4 regions of the Massilia putida genome follow, and region 4 is predicted to be linked to each of the others. Evidence: predicted binding sites of a transcription regulator. Region 4 holds the regulator's gene; each other region holds the start of a gene.
The links. Region 4 encodes sigma-54, which starts transcription at its own class of promoters, with help from an activator protein. Its sites were predicted from a motif close to TGGCANGNAANCTGCTTT; they were not measured.
Positions count from the first base shown of each region.

Region 1: BVG12_RS32640 (phenol hydroxylase subunit) is a predicted target of sigma-54. The motif match lies at 2,653-2,670, and genes of this name have one in related genera.
Region 2: BVG12_RS11045 (flavin monoamine oxidase family protein) is a predicted target of sigma-54. The motif match lies at 2,450-2,467, and genes of this name have one in related genera.
Region 3: BVG12_RS25440 (ammonium transporter) is a predicted target of sigma-54. The motif match lies at 2,408-2,425, and genes of this name have one in related genera.

Region 1 is NZ_CP019038.1:6,833,454-6,838,163, reverse strand. Features, by position in the region: gene BVG12_RS32650 (SphA family protein) at 1-591, opposite strand, end outside; gene BVG12_RS32645 (sigma-54-dependent Fis family transcriptional regulator) at 833-2,524, shown strand; gene BVG12_RS32640 (phenol hydroxylase subunit) at 2,705-2,953, shown strand; gene BVG12_RS32635 (ferritin family protein) at 2,973-3,980, shown strand; gene BVG12_RS32630 (MmoB/DmpM family protein) at 3,977-4,249, shown strand; gene BVG12_RS32625 (aromatic/alkene/methane monooxygenase hydroxylase/oxygenase subunit alpha) at 4,272-4,710, shown strand, end outside.
Region 2 is NZ_CP019038.1:1,979,678-1,984,387, reverse strand. Features, by position in the region: gene BVG12_RS11055 (RidA family protein) at 1-407, opposite strand, end outside; gene BVG12_RS11050 (c-type cytochrome) at 429-824, opposite strand; gene BVG12_RS11045 (flavin monoamine oxidase family protein) at 821-2,401, opposite strand; gene BVG12_RS11040 (hypothetical protein) at 2,775-3,518, opposite strand; gene BVG12_RS11035 (phasin family protein) at 3,706-4,275, shown strand; gene BVG12_RS11030 (acyltransferase family protein) at 4,315-4,710, opposite strand, start outside.
Region 3 is NZ_CP019038.1:5,230,381-5,235,090, forward strand. Features, by position in the region: gene BVG12_RS25435 (MHYT domain-containing protein) at 1-1,139, shown strand, start outside; gene BVG12_RS25440 (ammonium transporter) at 1,155-2,360, opposite strand; gene BVG12_RS25445 (DUF885 domain-containing protein) at 2,593-4,404, shown strand; gene BVG12_RS25450 (Nramp family divalent metal transporter) at 4,623-4,710, shown strand, end outside.
Region 4 is NZ_CP019038.1:4,519,484-4,524,193, forward strand. Features, by position in the region: gene lptC (LPS export ABC transporter periplasmic protein LptC) at 1-110, shown strand, start outside; gene lptA (lipopolysaccharide transport periplasmic protein LptA) at 150-728, shown strand; gene lptB (LPS export ABC transporter ATP-binding protein) at 725-1,519, shown strand; gene BVG12_RS22290 (RNA polymerase factor sigma-54) at 1,522-3,021, shown strand; gene hpf (ribosome hibernation-promoting factor, HPF/YfiA family) at 3,092-3,451, shown strand; gene BVG12_RS22300 (enoyl-CoA hydratase/isomerase family protein) at 3,679-4,710, shown strand, end outside.

The DNA of each region.
Region 1 (4,710 bases), 2.3 Mb from region 4:
ATTGACGAGATTAAGGTCGTACATCGCTTTCACATCGACGTTCCAGCCTGACGGCCCGATGCGGCTGACTGCCAGCACCGGCTGCACCGTCCACACGTTCCTGCCGAGGCTGGACGGATCGGCGCGGTCGTAGTGGCCCGTCGGGGCCACGATGTCCAGCGCAACCAGGTAGTGCAGGTTCGGCGAAGCGTGATAGCCGAGTGCTGCGCCGACCGTCATGTCGCCGAGTCCGCGACTCGTCCACCGCCCGCCGCCCGCGTGCACGTCGACGTCCAGCAGCGGCGCCACCGCATGCAGCGCCAGCTGGCCGCCGAGCACCGACCGGCCCGTGACCCAGACCAACCGCGGCGCGATGACGTCCACCGCGACGCGGAAGTCCGGCGGTCCCACGCGGTTGCCGGCGCCATCGCGCACCGTGTCGTAATGCAGGTGGCTGCCGTACACGATGCCGTACGCGCCGGGCGGCGGCAACGCGCCGGACATGAAGTTCTCCAGCCCGTCCGGATAGACGCCCAGGCCGCCCCCTTCCGTGGCGCGGGCGGCGCCGAACGCGGACACCAGCGCGAATGCAAGCACGCTTGCTCGTTTCATTTCGTCTCCTTGTTGATGTTGTCGTGGCGGCGGACGGGTACGCAACGACCGTGCCATACGGGTTCCGCCAGGGAACGGCGCATGTCCGGCACCGTGCACGTCATCATTTGGTGAAGCGCGCTTCATCAAATGATGAAGTCCGGCAGAGCCGCGGAAGAGCCGAGAAACGGCCGCCTGACGGGGCCCGGCATCTGTGGCACACTTGGCCGAAAACATCGATAAACACGCCGGAGACGCCGCAGTGGACAACCCGCAGTTACCTTCCAACGAGGACCTGCTCGCGCAGATCCGTTTCGATCCCGACCAGGGCACGATCTGGCTGAACGAGCAGCGCGTGATGCTCAATCCCACGGCGGCATGGGGCGTACTGCGCGACGAACTGGTCGAGAGCATGGGCGTGCAGCGCGCCCGTGCGCTGCTGATGCGCTTCGGCTACCGGACCGGCCTGCGCGACGCGGAACTCGCGCGCAAGCTGCGGCCGGACCTGCCGGCCGAACAGGCCTTCATGGTCGGTCCGCAACTGCACAGCATCCGTGGCCTCGTGCACGTGACGCCGCTGGAACTGGATTTCGACCTTGCCAAGGGTACGTTCTCCGGCCGTTTCGCCTGGCGCAATTCGTTCGAGGCGCAGGTCTACCTCCAGCACCACGACGTCAGCAACGAGCCCGTGTGCTGGAGCCAGCTGGGCTACGCCAGTGGCTACACGACGTATTTCATCGGCCGCCCCATCATCTACAAGGAAACGGCCTGCGCGGCTTGCGGCAGCGCGCACTGCGAGATCGTCGGCAAGCCCGCCGAGGAATGGGAAGACCGCGCCGAGACGGAACGGCTGCTGCTGCGCGATTCCATGGCCGAGGAATTGTTCGCACTGCAAAGCCAGCTGAGCGAACTGCGCGACGTCGTACAGGCCGGCGAGCAGGACACGCTGGCCAATTCCGTGGGGCGGTCGCGCGCATTCCGGGAAGCGAGCAAGCTAATCCACCGGGCCGCGGCCAGCCGGGCCAACGTGCTGCTGCTGGGCGAGACGGGTGTGAGCAAGGAAGTGTTCGCGCGCGGCCTGCACGTCGGCTCGCCGCGCGCGGAGCAGCCCTTCGTGGCGGTCAATTGCGCCAGCATCCCTCCCGACTTGATCGAGGCAGAGCTGTTCGGCGTGGAGAAAGGCGCGTACACGGGCGCGACCGTCAGCCGGCCCGGCAAGTTCGAGCGTGCCCACCGCGGCACGATCTTCCTCGACGAGGTGGTGGAGTTGTCGCCACGCGCGCAGGCCGCGCTGCTGCGCGTGCTGCAGGAAGGCGAACTCGAACGCGTGGGCGGCACGCACAGCCACAAGGTCGACGTGCGCATCGTGGCGGCCACCAACGAGGACCTGAAACAGGCCGTGGAGAAAGGGAAGTTCAGGGCGGACCTGTACTACCGCCTGAACGTTTATCCCGTCCACATCCCGCCCCTGCGCGAGCGCATCGAGGACATCCCGCTGCTGACGGAACACTTCGTCGGCAAGTACAACACGATGTATGGCAAGCGCATTCTGGGCGTCTCCGACAAGGCCATGCAGGCACTGATGCACTACCGGTGGCCGGGCAACATCCGCGAGCTGGAGAACATGATCGAGCGCGGCGTGATCCTCACCGACAGTGGCCAGATGATCGACATCCACACGCTGTTCCCTACGCTGGCCGAAGCCGGCGGCATGATGGCCATCGCGCCATCCGGCCGCCTGCACACGCCGCCCGCGCCCGATGCGCCGTCCGCACCGGACACGCTGTGCGAGCAGCTGCTCAATGAAGACTTCAGGCTGGACCAGTTCGAGGCGCGCCTGATCCACACCGCCATGGCCAGGGCCGACGGCAACGTCACGCAGGCGGCGCGCCTGCTCGGCATCACGCGGCCGCAGCTTGCCTATCGGCTGGACAAGCTGAAAGGCGTCAAGTAGTTTCCCTTCTGCCCCGCCTGCGCATTTGCTGAAACCATCGCGCAGGGCTTCATCAAATCGTGAGTTCCGCGCGCCGCGCCACGCCGGCGCCGGCGCACGTTCCCTTTAAATTCAATCACTTAACCTCCTGGCATAGCGGTTGCTATAGCTCCTGTGCAGCACCCGACAACAGGAGGAGACATGATCCACAACCCCGAACCGTCCGGCCGCTTCGTGCGCGTGACGTCGCGCGACGAAGGCTGGGTGCGATTCGAATTCTCGATCGGCGATCCGGACTTGTGCGTGGAACTGACGATGCGTCCCGTGCAGTACGAAGCGTTCCGCCGCCGCGAGCGCGCCCTCGTGCTGCCGGACCTGCCGTCCGCGCAACTCGACCACCAGCGACGCCACTGGCACGACAGCGTGCCCGGCGCGCATCCCCACGATTAAAACGACCAGGAGACCCATCATGCAAATCGACATACGGACCGACAGCGTCAAGCCCGTGCGCCAGACGTTCGCCAACATCGCGCGCCGCCTCGGCGCCGACAAGCCGGCCACGCGCTACCAGGAAGCGATGTACGACCTGCAGCCGGACGCCAACTTTCACTACCGTCCGCTGTGGCAGCCCGACTACGAGCTGTACGACCGGCGCCGCACGGCCGTTGTGATGGCCGACTGGTATGCGCTCAAGGATCCGCGCCAGTTTTATTACGGCACTTGGGTCAACACCCGTGCGCGCCAGCAGGACTCGATGGAAAAGAACCTCGAATTCATCGAACAGCGCGCGCTGTTGGCCGCCCTGCCCGGGCCGGTGAAGGAAATGCTGGTCAACACCCTCGTCGTCCTGCGCCATACCGAGTGGGCAGCCAACATGAACAATGCCTACGTCACCGCGTACGGCTATGGCGCCGCCATCACGGAAGCGACGATGTTCCACACGATGGACCGCCTGGCGTTGGCCCAGTACCTGACCCGCGTCGGCCTGCTCATCGGCGGCAAGCCGGCGGTGGACGCGGCCCGTGAAGCCTGGCTGCGCGACGCCGCCTGGCAACCGGTGCGCCACGCCGTGGAAGACCTGCTCGTGTGCCGCGACTGGTTCGAGAACTTCGTCGCGCAGAACCTCGTGTTCGACGCCCTCGTCTACCCGCTGTTCTACCAGAAGCTGGACGCGCAGCTGGCCCTCGAGCACGGCCCCGTGTATTCGCTCGCGACCGACTTCATGCGGGCATGGCATGCGGAGACGGCGCGCTGGGTCGATGCCGTCGTCAAGGTCGTCGTCCAGGAAAGCGCGGCCAATGCCGCCACGGCGTCCCGGTTCGCCTACAGCTGGATCGACCGCTTTGAGCCGGCACTCGCCCCGGTGGCGCAGCGCCTGTTCGGCCCGGACGGCGGCGATGTCCTCGCGGCCGTGGCGGCGCCGCTGGAAAAACGCCTATCCGGCCTCGGCCTGTCCCGCGCGGGAGCCGCATCGTGAGCGACCAACTCGTCTTCATCGCACTGCAAGCCAACGACGAGATGCGTCCCGTGATCGACGCCATCGAGGCCGACAACCCGCACGCCACCGTGTACCGCTACCCGGCGATGGTGAAGATCGACGCGCCCGGCCGCCTGGAGATCAACCGCGCCACCGTCGAGGACCTCATCGGCCGCAGCTGGGACCCGCAAGAGCTGCAACTCGGCCTGATCTCATTGGCCGGCAACATCGACGAGACCGAAGACCGGTTCGTGCTCGCCTGGCGCTGACACACCACAACAAGGAGACACCATGAACACTGCAACCCCGCAGGCACCGAACCAGGCCGCCACGCCGAAGATGTCGATCAAGGACAAGTACGCCCTGCTCACGCGCGACCTGGGCTGGGAAACCACCTACCAGCCGATGGACGCCGTCTTCCCGCACGATAAGTTCGAAGGCATCGTCATCCACGACTGGAACGGCTGGGAAGACCCGTTCCGGATGACGATGGACGCGTATTGGAAATTCCAGTCCGAAAAAGAGCGCAAGCTGTACGCCATCATCGACGCCTTCCAGCAGAACAACGGCCAGCTCAACGTCACGGACGCGCGCTACGTGAACGCCCTGAAACTGTTCCTGACCGGCGTGTCACCGCTGGAATACGCGGCCCACCGCGGCTTCGCGATGGCCGGCCGCAACCTGCGCGGCGCCGGCGCGCGCGTGGCCTGCCAGATGCAGTCCGTCGACG
Region 2 (4,710 bases), 2.5 Mb from region 4:
AAGAACTGCGTGTAGCCCTCCATGAACCCGGCGATGTCGGCGCGTCCGTTCCTGCCCGGGTCGCCGACGAGGAAGACCTGCATCTTGACGACGTCGCCCATCGTCAAACCCATGCCTTGCAGGATCTCCTTGATCTTCGCGAGCACGCCGACGGTCTGCGTCTTCGTGTCGCCGAACGCGGCCGGCGAATTCGCGTCGGCCGCCTTGTCGACCACGGGCGGCACCTGGCCGCTGATGAAGTGCAGCGTGGTCCCCGGCGGCAGCGTGACGGCCAGCGCGATCGGGAAATCGGAATCGGGGATCTTGTGGCGCACGATCGTGGCCACGTGCGTGGGCGTGGCGGCCGGCGCGGTCAGGGGCAGGGCGCAGGCCAGCGCGAGGGCGGCGGCATATCGGTTTGTTTTCATGGATCCTCTCGAGTGGGTGAATCAGTGTTTGTTGCCGAAGCGGCTGTGCGACGCGGGCGCCACGCCGAGGGCGGCGCGCGTGCTGCCCACGTCCTGCTCGGTGACGGGCGCGGCGCCGTTGCCCCAGCTGGAGCGGACATAGCTCAGCACCTGGGCGATCTCGCCGTCGTCCAGGCTGGCCGAAAAGTCGGGCATGCCGCCGCGGCCCTTGAGCAGCACGGTGGCCACGTCGGCGGGGGCGCCCTGCACGAAGGCGTTGCCCGCGAGGGCGGGAAAGGCGCCGGGAATGCCTTTGCCGCTGGGCTGGTGGCACGCGGCGCAGTTCTTCGCGAACAGGCTCTTGCCGTCCATGCCGTCGGCGTGGGCATGGGCGACGCAGGCCGCGAGCGCGGCGAGAAGCAGGGGTTTGAACGTCATGCGCTGGCCTTCCGGTGGAGTTGTTCGATCTGCTGCCAGGCCGATTCGATGGCGCCGGCCTGCCAGCCCGTCAGATAGCTGAGGTGCTCGCCCGCCAGCAGCACACGGCCTTCGCCCGCCAGCAGGGTCGGATAGGCCTTCTGGCGGCCCGCCTCGTCCCATTCGGCCCAGCCGCCCAGGTTGTACCGGACGCGGTGCCACGCGACGGAGAACGCGTTCTCGAACGAGGCGCGGTAAGGCGGGAAGATCTTGTCGCCGGCGCTCACGGCGAATTCCGCGCGCTCCGCGGGAGACAAGGCGCTGACCTCGATGGCGTCCAACGCATAGTGGTAGTAGCCCAGCAGCACACCCTTCTTCGACTGCCAGCCGGACGACGGCAGCGAGATCGTGTTGATGGCCTTGAGGTCGGTGAGCACGTGGCCGCCGTAGATCTGGTCGTCCTCTTCCCAGAAACGGCGCTTCATCTGCAGGCCGATCTTGCCGACCGGCGCATACGACACGGCCTTCAGGGCGCCCTTGAAACCGTCCGAGAAATCCGCGTCGATGGTGCGCAGCACGGACAGCGGGATCGTGCACAGGCAGTAATCGGCCGTCACCTGTGACACCTTGCCGCTCTTGACGTCCTTGACGGTGACCGTGACCTGGTCGGCTGACTGGCGGATGGTCTGCACGTCGGCGCCGTAGCGGATGTGGCGGCCCACGCGCTTCACGAAACCCTGCGCCATGCGGTCCATGCCGCCGACCGGCTGGAACATCGTCGCGTGCATCGGAAACTCCTGCACGGCGCTGTAGATCTTGCCGACCTTCGATGCCAGCAGGTCGTGAAAGCCGAGCGGGTCGGCCAGCTTGCCGGGCCTGAGGCCCGCGCCGGGCTGCTCGGCGAAGCCGGCGCCGTTGCGGCCCCTGTACACGAGGTCTTGCGTCGACAGCGCGCCCTCGTGCGCCAGATAGTCGAGCAGCAGGCGCTGGTCGTCGGCCGTGAGCGCGGTGTCGAGCCGGTTCGCCTGCACGGACTTGGCCAGCAGTTCCGCCACGTGGCCGCGCATGTCGGCCTTGATCTGTTCCTGGCGCAGGCGCTGCTTCGAGAACGGGCCGGCGTCCTCCATGTAGACCCACGCGTGGTCGTTGTCGTTGACCATCACCTCGAGCGGGATGTCGAACTGCTTCGTGTAGTACAAGGTCGACTGGTGGTCGAGCGGGATGCGCCACGGACCGTGGTTGATGTACAGGCCGTCGTCGAAGCGGCACGTCTGTGCCTCGCCGCCCAGTTCCTGCAACGTGAAACCCTTGCGCGCCGTCTGGCAGCGGCCGCCCGCGAACGGACGCGCTTCCAGCACGTCGACCCGGTACCCCAGCTTGCCCAGTTCGTACGCCGCCGTCATGCCGGCCAGGCCCGCGCCGAGGATGACGACTTTCTTGCCCTTGCCGCTGCCGGACAATGCCGGCGGCGCGTTCACGCGCGACGCGATGCCCATGCCCCAGGCGTTCATCGTATTCAGCAACAGGGCCGAACCGCCGATGCTCGCCGCCCGGTGGAGGAATTCGCGCCGCGTCAGCGACCGTGTCAAACGTTTCATCCGCACCTCCCGTGGTTATTGCAGGAACCTTCTTCGTTCACTTAAGTTTCAGCAATAGCCGTGCCAGCGAGATGCGGTAAATAGAACAAACCTACGTGGAAAATAAAGTTCGTTTCGATGGAGGGCGAACGTAAGCCCGGCGTCAGCCTCGCGGCCCAAATAAAGTTTGTTCCGGCATCCGGCCGCAGGACGGGGCAGCGCCGGCCGTGCCGGACGCGGCGCGCACTTTATTTTTGGCGGATCAAACTTTGTTTTTGGGGCCGATCAGGACGCACCGCGGCGGCCCGTACCTATGCGGCATCGATGGGGAAGATGGGGAATCCGGCCCGTTTTGTCGCACTGCACTATGCTGGGCCGGGGTGCACTGGATTGGCTAGGGCAGCATCCTGTGCTGCACCGCAACGGCGTGGATGCGGTCCTTGTCGAACCAATAGCTGAACTGGCCGAAGCTGGGCAGGTCGGCAGGCGGGCGGTCGCGGTAATAATCCTGCAGCATTTGCCGGTACGCGGCACGGCGCGAGAACGCCGGGTGCGTGACGGTATAGCGCGCGACGGCCGCGCGGAAGGTCGCGCGCATCTCGGCATCCGTGTTCAGCCCCGGATGGTCGCCCGACTTGCGGGGCCGGCCGCGCTTGATGCCGGCCCTGGCGCCGCGCGTCTTGCCCCGCGCGCCCGAGTTGCCGTAGTCGGGAAGCAGCGCATCGACGGTCTGGCCCCGTTCCCAGAAGCGGCGCAGATAGCGCAGCACGCTGGGCCGCGACATGCCGTGCGCGGCCGCGCAGGCCGCCACCAGCGCGGCCCGCTCGCGCGGCTGGTACAGCGCGGGGACATGCGCCTGCAGGCCCGCGACGATGTCCCAGGCCCTCGCTTGCAGGTCGCGGTGTTTCTGCGGCAGGTAAGGGGGCGGCGCGGGCGCGGCATACGGGTCGTCGGTCAGCAGCCGGGCGCGCCGGGAAAGGACGTCCTCGGCCAGGGCCTGCAGCGCGATCGCGCGCGGCTGGCTGTGCGGCAAGCCGAGTTCGAAGGTATAGGCCAGCGTACGGTCGGGCGCGATCCACAGGACGCGGATCGTGCGCACCGGGACGGCGTACCGGATCACATCGTTGGGTAGAAACATGGCGGCTCCCTTGCGAGTTCAGGAACTTGAACTCATGCAAGTAACGCGCCAACGAGCGACTTCAGGCCGACAAGCCCAGCACGATTAGCCCAGATCAAAGGTCCTCTGTCTCGCGACCGTAGTCTTTAGGGTTCGTGCCGCGGCGGATGCGGCGGCCCGTTCAACCCAAAACTTTGCGAGGCAAACCATGTATCCATTTCCACAGACGATCGCCCCGGCGGTGAAAACCCATATCGATGCCCAGACCGCGTTCCTGAACGACATGTCGAAGTCGCTGTTCAACTCGTTCCAGCAGATGTGCGACCTGAACATCCAACTGGTCCAGACGATGCTGGAAGAAACGACGCTGGCCAGCAAACACGTGCTGAGTGCGGATCGCCAGTCCGAGCTGTTGAGCGCCGCCACGGCGCGCACGCAGCCGGCGACGGAAAAGCTGCGCGCCTACCAGCAGCACATCGCGCGCCTGGCGGCCGATGCGCAGGTCGATCTGTCCCGCGTGACGGAACAGCATGTGCAGAATACGACCCGTACCGCCCGTGCCCTGGCCGACGAGGTGGCCCGCGACGCCACCGAGCAGACCGAGCGCGGCCTGCGCGCCCAGCAGGAAACCGTGCGCCAGTTCAGCGATCCGTTCATCCGGCCGGGCAATGGCGCCGCCCAGCCGCAAGGCACGTCCGGGCAACACATGCCGGCGGGCGCCCAGCCGCCGGCCGGCCAGCAGCAGGGCGGTCAACAGCGTTCGGCCACCACGCATTGAACACGGCACCCTGCATCCAGGCGGCCGGCGCCCCGGCGGTCAGGCCGGCGCCCCCGACGTGACCGCCGCTTCGGCCTTGGACGCAACGGGGCCACGCGGCCCCAGGCCGAACAGGGGTCGCAGCAGCGGCACCCGGCGCACGATCTCGAAGCCGGTAAAGCTCGCCACCGTCACGAGCACGACGAGCAGCATGGCTTCCAGGCCGGGCGCGCGGTGCAGCGGTTTCATTGCATGCGCCAGCACGACGATCAGCGTCTGGTGCAGGATGTAGACAGGGAACACGGCCTCCGTCAGGTAACGCCGGGCGGGGCCGTCGCGGTCGAGGTGGCGCTGCGCGAATCCGCATGCCGCCACGATCGCGCTCCACGCCATCAGCACGTACATGGCGCGCATCGGATAAACCAGCAGTTCCCAGCGCGTGCCCGCGACGGCATC
Region 3 (4,710 bases), 710 kb from region 4:
TGTCGCACGAACTGCGCACGCCCCTCAACGCCATCCTCGGCTGGGCCGGCATGCTGCAGCGGGGCGTGAAGGACGAGGCGACCTTGCGGCGTGCGCTGGAGACGATCGAACGCAACGCGCGCGCCCAGGGCCAGCTGATCGACGACCTGCTAGACATGAGCCGCATCATTTCCGGCACCGTGCGCCTGGACGTCCAGTCGGTCGATCCGGCGCGGATCATCGAGGCGGCGCTGGGCACCGTGCATCCGGCCGCGGCCGCCAAGAAGATCGCCCTGCGCTCCGACCTGGGACGCGAGGCCGGCGTCCTGCCCCTCGAGGTGCGCGCCGATCCGGGCCGGCCGCAGCAGGTGCTGTGGAATCTGCTGGCCAACGCGGTCAAATTCACGCCGACCGGCGGCAACGTGCAGGTGTTGCTGGGGCGCGACGGCAACGACGCGGTGATCCGCGTGATCGATTCCGGCATCGGCATCGATCCAAGTTTCCTGCCGTACGTGTTCGACCGCTTCCGCCAGCAGGACGCGTCGATCTCGCGCCAGCACGGCGGCCTCGGGTTGGGGCTGTCGATCGCCAAGCAGCTCGTCGAACTGCACGGCGGCACCATTGCCGTCGACAGCGCCGGCGCCCACGCGGGCACGACGTTCACCGTGCGCCTGCCGCTGGCGCGCCAGCCGGCGGCCGTCACGACGGCGGCGGACACGCGCCCGGCCGGGGCGGCCGCGCCGCGCGACCTGGCCGATCTGTCGGGCGTGCGGGTCCTGGTGGTCGACGACGCGCCCGATACGCTCGACGTGCTGGAACAGATCCTGTCGTACAGCGGCGCGGCCACGAGGACGGCGCCCGGCGCCGGCGCGGCGCTGGCGTTGCTGGAGGAGGAGGTGCCGGACGTGATCGTGAGCGACGTGGGAATGCCCGGAGTCGACGGCTTCGAACTGATGCGGCGCGTCCGCCGGCGCGCCACCACGGCGGACATTCCCGCCATCGCCCTGACGGCGTTTACGCGCGAGGACGACCGAGCCAAGGCGCTGCAGGCCGGCTTTACGGATTACCTGGCCAAGCCGGTCGAGCCGGCGGCGCTGGCGGCCGCGATCCTGCGCGCGGTGACGCGCGGCGGCGAGGCTGCGGCCGCGCGCGAGGCGTGAGTCTGACTGGAACGTTTATTGGAACGTGGTTTCGCGTTCCGGCGTGGCGCTGATGCGGTGGATGGCCAGGTCGGCGCCGTCGAATTCCTCCTCGGCGTCCAGGCGCAGCCCGACGGTGGCCTTGAGCAGGCCGTAGACGATGATGCCGCCGATGCCGGCGACGGCGATGCCCAACAGGGTGCCGATCAGCTGCGATACCATGGACACGCCGCCGAGGCCTCCCAGCGCCTGGCTGCCGAAGATGCCGGCCGCGATGCCGCCCCACGCGCCGCACAGGCCGTGCAGGGGCCACACGCCCAGCACGTCGTCGATCTTCCAGCGGTTCTGCGCCAAGGTGAACATCATGACGAAGATCGCGCCGGCGACGGCACCCGTCACGAGCGCCCCCAGCGGGTGCATCAGGTCCGAACCGGCGCACACGGCGACGAGGCCGGCCAGCGGGCCGTTGTAGACGAAGCCTGGGTCGTTCTTGCCCATCACGAAGGCGGTCAAGGTGCCGCCCACGAGGGCCATCAGCGAGTTGACGGCGACGAGGCCGTTCATCTTGTCCAGCGTCTGCGCGCTCATCACGTTGAAACCGAACCAGCCGACGGTGAGGATCCAGGCGCCCAGCGCGAGGAACGGGATGTTCGACGGCGGGTGCGCCGAGATGCGGCCATCCTTGGTGTAGCGGCCGCGGCGCGCGCCCAGCAGCAGCACGGCCGGCAGCGCGGCCCAGCCGCCGACGGCGTGCACGACCACGGAACCGGCGAAGTCGTGGAACGCCGCGCCGAAGCTCGACGTGAGCCAGTCCTGGATGCCGAAGCGGTTATTCCAGGCGATGCCTTCGAACAGCGGGTACACGAGGCCCACGAGCAGGGCGGTCGCGGCCATCTGCGGGTGGAACTTGGCGCGCTCGGCGATGCCGCCCGAGATGATGGCCGGGATCGCGGCGGCGAACGTCAGCAGGAAGAAGAACTTCACCAGCTCGTAGCCGTTCTTGGCGACGAGCGTGCTCGTGGCGCCCATGAAGTGGATGCCGTAGGCGATGCCATAGCCGACGAAGAAATAGGCGATGGTGGAGACGGCGAAGTCGATCAGGATCTTGACCAGGGCGTTCACCTGGTTCTTGCGGCGTACCGTACCCAGTTCGAGGAAGGCGAAGCCGGCGTGCATCGCCAGGATCATGATCCCGCCGAGCAAGATGAAGAGCGCGTCGGCTCCGCTTTTGTATGCATCCATGCGTACTACTCCAAAAAAGTGCAAGTTGGTCTGATAAGCACTTCTTCGTAGCAATAAACGTTCCAATTTGGTGAAACGGTGCACCCAAGGCGAGCATGTCATGTGCATTGCCCCGTAAGCGTGCAAAAGCACCGCGACGGTGCACGGAATGCGCCAAAATGGGGCCCTTTGTTGGTGTGATCAATTCGGCAAGTCGTAGTATGCTTGCGGGCAAACCTCACAAAGGAGACCCATGAACCGCACCCTGAACGCCGCCATCCTCGCGGCCTTTGTGGCGGCCGGCGCACCTATCCTGTCCGCCCATACCGCCACGACGCCGGGAACCCAGACCGCATCCGCCGCCGAGCGCCAGGTGGACCGCGTGGCCGCCCGCTTCTACGATGCGCGCGCCCGTTTCGATCCGCTGCTGTACGCGACGGCCAACGGCGACAGCCGCTACGACGACCAGATCGGGATGGCGATCGCCCCGAAGGTCCGCGCCCGCTACTTCGCCGCCAACCATCGGCTGTTGAACGAGCTGCAGAAGATCGACCGTGCGCGCCTCTCGGACAAGGCCCGGCTGAACTACGACATCCTCGTCTCCGAGATCCGCAGCCAGCTCGACCTGGAACGCTTCCCCGAGCACCTGCTGCCGCTGAACCACTTCGACAATATTCCGAGCACGCTGGCCAACTACGCGAGCGGCACGGGTTCGCAGCCGCTGGCGACGCCGGCCCAGTACCGTGCCTATCTCTCCCGGCTGGAACAGCTGCCGGCCTGGATCGACCAGGCCATCGCCAACATGAAAGAGGGCATGCGCACGGGCGTCGTGCAGCCCAAGGCGATCACGGCGAAGATGCTGCCGCAGTTCCGCCAGCTAGCCGCGAACGATGCGGAAGCGAGCATTTTTTATACGCCTATCAAGAATCTGCCGGCCGGCTTCTCCGACCAGGACAAGAAGACGCTCACCGCCGGCTATCGCCAGGCCGCGCAAAAGATCGACGCCGCGCTCGCGCGCCTGAACAGCTTCCTCGAAAAGGACTACCTGCCCGCGGGCCGCGCGACGGCCGGCTACGGCGCGTTGCCGAACGGGGCCGCGTGGTACCAGGCGCGCATCCGCGACAACACGAACCTCGACCTGACGCCCGCCGAGATCCACGCGCTGGGCGAGAAGGAAGTGGCGCGCATCCAGCAGCAGATGGCGGCGTTGGCGCCGAAGCTGGGCTACGACGGACCTTTGAAATCCTTCCCGCAATGGGTGGCCGCCCAACCGCGCTTCAAACCGTTCAAGACCGACCGCGAAGTGCTGGACCGCTACCGCGCCATCTACGGCGCCGTCGAGGCGAAGCTGCCTGAGTATTTCACCTTGCTGCCCAAGGCGAAGCTGGACATCCAGCTGGAGCCGGAGCTGACGCGCGCCACCGCGTCCGACCACTACACGCCCGTCGCGGCCGACGGTTCGCATCCGGGCGTGTTCTGGGCCGTCGTCAACGACCCGAAGGATTACAGCACGGTCGGCATGACGAGCCTGTTCCTGCACGAAGGCGTGCCGGGCCACCACCTGCACGCGGCGCTGCTGAAGGAATTGCCGTTGCCGGACTTCCGCAAATTCTTCACGGAGCACCCGAGCGCCGCCGCGTACACGGAAGGGTGGGCGCTGTACTGCGAGACGCTGGGCCGCGAATTCGGCCTGTACGACGATCCGGCTGCGTACTACGGCCACCTGAACGACGAATTGTTGCGCGCCGTGCGCCTCGTCGTCGACACGGGCATGCATGCGCAGGGCTGGTCGCGCGAGCAGGCGGTCGCGTACATGATGGACAACCTTGGCTACAGCGAGGCGCGCGCTGCGAACCAGGTCGAGCGCTACATGGTGTGGCCGGGCCAGGCGCTGGCGTACAAGATCGGCGCCCTGAAGATCCTCGACCTGCGCGCGCGGGCGCAGAAGGAACTGGGGCCGAAGTTCAGCTATGCCAAGTTCCACGAGGTGGTGCTGGGGGACGGGACGCTGCCGCTGCCTATCCTGCAGGCGCAGGTGGAGAAGTGGATCCGGTCGGAGAAGTGATCTACCGTCGTTCCCGCCATGCTGAGTGACAGAATTCGATACGTCGGAAACACCGTACGATATTTCCGACATTCGGCTCCGGAAACTCAGCATGGCGGGAATCGTGCCGGGGCACTATTCCCGCGTGCGCGGGAATGACGAAGGCCGGACATTACGGCCCATGCATAGTGTGCGCAAGCGTACATATTGCCGTTGCCTCCCGGTGCATGATGGCCTGCATGAAACCTGAAGACACCAAGGATGCCGACCGTACCATCGCCCCGCCGTCGCCGGAAGCGTCGACCTGGCTCTCGAAGCTGGGGCCGG
Region 4 (4,710 bases):
TCGGTAAAGCATCGGTCGACGCCGTGGGCATGGTGGCCAACAACGCCACCCAGCAGATCGAACTGGGCGGCCGCGGCGCAATCAGCTATCCGCCGCGCCAGTCGCGCTGAGCCCGCTGAAGCCAATAGGCCAATAGAGAGGACAACCGAATGAAAAAAATACTCGCCGCCGCCATCTTCCTGCTGGTGCCGCTGGCTGCTTCGGCCGAGAGGGCGGACGCGCTCAAGCCGATCAACATCCAGTACGACAAGGCCAACGTCGACCAGGTGACGCAGAACTATGTCGCCACCGGCAACGTGATCATCACGCGCGGCACCATGATCCTCAAGTCGGACCGCGCCGAGGTCAAGGAATCGCCGGACGGCTACCACACGTTCATCCTGACGGCCGAGCCGGGCAAGCTCGCGACCTTCCGCCAGAAGCGCGATGGCGGCCCCGACCTGTGGGACGAAGGCCGCGCCCAGCGCATCGAATACGACGAGCGCAACGACCTCGTCAAGCTGTTCTCGAAAGCGATGATCCGCCAGCTCGAGGGCCAGAAGGTCACGCAGGAAATGGACAGCAAATTCATCTCCTACGACAACCGCAAAGAGGTGCTGGTCGGCCGCAACGACGCCACCGGCGCCGACAAGCCGGGCAATGGCCGCGGCAGCATCACGCTGCAGCCGCACCGTGCGCCGGCGCAGGCGACCCCGGCGGCCGCCCCGGCACCGGCGGGCAAGCAATGACGGAGGCCCGCACGATGGACGTACGCACCGAGGTTCCGCCGGTCGAATGCGGCGGCAGCACGCTGGTCGTCAAGGGCCTGCAGAAGAGCTACGGCAAGCGCCTCGTGGTGCGCGACGTGTCGCTGCAGGTCGCGTGCGGCGAAGTCGTCGGCCTGCTGGGGCCGAACGGCGCGGGCAAGACGACGTCGTTCTACATGATCGTGGGCCTGGTGCCGTCGGACGCCGGCAGCATCGACATCAACGGCACCGACATCATGCGCCTGCCGATCCACCGGCGCGCGCTGCTGGGCCTGTCGTACCTGCCGCAGGAAGCGTCGGTGTTCCGCAAGCTGACGGTCGAAGAGAACATCCGCGCCGTGCTGGAATTGCAGCGCGAGAACGGCAAGCCGCTGACCAAGACGCGCATCGCCGAACGCCTCGACGAGCTGCTGACCGAGCTGCAGATCGAAAAGTTGCGCGAGAGCCCGGCCCTGTCGCTGTCGGGCGGCGAGCGCCGCCGCGTGGAGATCGCGCGCGCCCTCGCGACCAATCCGCGCTTCGTGCTGCTGGACGAACCGTTCGCCGGCGTGGATCCAATTGCCGTCATCGAGATCCAACGTATCGTGCGCTTCCTGAAGGAGCGCGGCATCGGCGTGCTGATCACGGACCATAATGTGCGCGAGACGCTCGGCATCTGCGACCGCGCCTACATCATCAACCAGGGGGCGGTGCTGGCATCCGGCCGACCCGACGACATCATCGCCAATGAATCGGTGCGCCGCGTTTACCTGGGCGAACACTTCCGAATGTAGTCATGAAACAGACGCTGCAACTCAAGACTTCACAGCACCTTGCACTGACGCCCCAACTCCAGCAATCGATCCGGCTGTTGCAGCTGTCGACTCTGGAGCTGCACCAGGAAATCGAGCAGGTCTTGAGCGAGAACCCCTTGCTCGAACGGCTCGACGATCCGCTCGACCGGTCGGTGCGCCTGCTGGCCGACGGCGCCATCAACAGCGCGCCGGCATCGACGCAGGCCGGTGAGGCGCCGGCCGCGCAGGGCTCGGGCGAGGAGGGCGGCGCGCCCGCCGAGCATGGCAATGGCGAGAACGGCGAAGCGGGTGGCGACAGCGGCGAAGGCGGCGGCAGCGAAGCCGGCGAGGACTGGGGCGAGTACGGCCGCAGCGGCAGCGGCGGCGACGATGAAGACGGCCGCCCGCAACTGGAAGCGAGTCCCGTCACGCTGCGCGAGCACCTGATGGAGCAGGTGCGCCTGACGTGCTGCGCGCCGCGCGACTGCGCGCTCGTGGAACTCGTCGTCGATGCGCTGGACGACAACGGTTATCTGGAAGAGCCGCTGGAAGACATCCACGCGCGCCTGCCGGCCGAACTGGAGATCGAGTTCGAGGAATTGCGCATGGCGCTCGCCCTCGTGCAAAGCATGGACCCGCCCGGCGTGGGTGCGCGCAGCGCGGCCGAATGCCTGGCCCTGCAGATCCGCCGCATGCCCGGCGTGCCGCTCGTCACGCGGCGCATGGCGCTCGTCATCGTCGAAAAATACCTGACGTGGTTCGCGCAGCGTGAATTCAACAAGCTCAAAAAGGCGCTCGATTGCGACGACGAAGACCTGCGCGAAGCCCAGGCCGTCATCCGCCAGTGCAACCCCCATCCGGGCGCGGCGTTCGCCTCGGATGTGTCGGACTTCGTCGTGCCCGACGTGATCGTGCGCCGCGCCAAGGACGGCTGGAGCGTGCAGCTGAATCCGGAAGTGATGCCGCGCCTGCGCGTGAACAGCCTGTACGCCTCGCTGATGAAGCAGGGGAAATCAGAAACACAGCTGGGTGCACAGTTGCAGGAAGCCAAGTGGCTCATCAAGAATATGCGGCAGCGCTTCGACACGATCCTGCGCGTGGCCCAGGCTATTGTGGATCGCCAGCGCAACTTTTTCTCGCATGGCGCAGTCGCGATGCGGCCCCTTGTTTTACGTGAGATAGCTGATACACTAGGTCTACACGAGAGCACAATTTCTCGAGTCACAACTCAGAAATATATGCTGACCCCGCACGGCATGTTCGAGTTGAAGTATTTCTTCGGGAGTCACGTTGCCACCGAAGCGGGAGGCGAAGCATCGTCGACGGCAATACGGGCCCTCATCGTACAACTGACAGGAGCAGAAGACCCCAAGAATCCCTTATCCGACAGCAAGATCGCGGAGATGCTAGGGGAACAGGGAATGGTGATCGCGCGGCGCACGGTCGCGAAGTACCGTGAGGCGCTGAAGATTCCACCCGTCAGCCTCCGCAAATCCTTGTAGCAAACTCTTGCAACAACGTTGCCATTTGCGCTTGATGCGCGCACGGCAACGCATCTTCAAAGGAGTGTGTATGAATCTCACAATCAGCGGACATCATCTCGATGTAACTCCAGCCATCCGAGAATACGTACAGAACAAGCTCGAACGCATCACCCGCCATTTCGATCAAGTGATCGATTCCCACGTCATCCTCTGCATCGACAATCTCACCGAGAAAGAAAAACGCCAGAAAGCGGAGATCAACCTGCGTGTCGCGGGCAAGATCGTCCATGTCGCCAGTGCCGCGCACGATTTATATGCCGCGATCGACATGCTGATGGACCGCCTCGACCGTCAGGTCGTCAAGTACAAGCAAATGCTCAAGGATCATGACAACGCGTGCATCAAGCGCATGTCCGAAGGAGGAGAGGAAGCTGCCGTCGCGGCGTGATACCACGCCAGCCGCAGCACCGAGGAACGAAGGGCGCATTGGCGCCCTTTTCGTTTTTATGGGCGCTACAATGTATCTCTGATTATTTCAATAACAAGGAGGAGCCTCGCAAAACCGTCGCGAGCGGCAGCAATGTTGTTTGAGAAGCGCAGCTGTACGACGAGTACAGCGAGCATCGCGGAACGACAGTGCAACGCGCAGCAGGTTTTTCGACGCGCCGAAGAGACATGACCGAACACGTACTGACGCGGATCGCCAACCGCACGGGCATCATCACCCTGGACCGACCGAAAGCGCTGAACTCGCTGTCGCTGGACATGGTCCGCGCACTCACTGCGACGCTGCTCGCCTGGCGCGAACATGCCGGCATCGACGCCGTCGTCATCGCCAGCACGAGCGAGAAAGCCTTGTGCGCCGGCGGCGACATCCGCTTCTTCCATGAGGCCGGCAAAGCCACGCCGCAGACGGGCAGTCCGCTGCTGGAAGATTTCTTCACCGAGGAATACGCGCTCAACCACCTGATCCACTTTTACCCGAAGCCGTATATCGCGCTGATGGATGGCGTGGTGATGGGCGGCGGCATGGGCATCGCCCAGGGCGGGCCGGATTGCGGCCTGCGCATCGTGACGGAGCGCTCGAAGATCGCCATGCCCGAGGTGAACATCGGCCTGTTTCCGGACGTGGGCGGCAGCCACTTCCTGTCGCATGCGCCGGGCCGCCTAGGCCACTACCTTGGCGTGACGGGCGTGACCATCGGCGCCGCGGACGCCATCTACGTCGGCCTGGCCGACGTGTTCGTACCGGCCGCCCAACTGGACGCGCTGCGCGCGCTGATCGAGTCGACGCCAGGCGCGGAACTGCCGGGCGCGATCCGCGCGTTTGCCGCGCCGTTCGCGCCCGACGCCGGCGAGCTGGCAGCGCAGCGCGAGGCGATCGACCGCCACTTCGGCGCGGACTCCGTCGCGGCCGTGATGGCATCGCTGGAAACCGATGCGAGCCCGTTCGCGCACAAGACGCTGGCCACGATGCGCCAGCGCTCGCCGCTGATGATGTCCGTGACGCGCGAGATGCTCGTGCGCGGCGCAAGCCTCGGCGTGGCCGACTGCCTGCGCATGGAACGCTCGCTCGTGCGCCGCACGTTCGAACACGGCGAGGTGCTGGAAGGCGTGCGCGCGCTCGTGATCGACAAGGACAATACGCCGCAGTGGAAACCGCCTCTGCTCGCCGACGTCACGCCGGAGATGGTGGCGTGGTTTTTC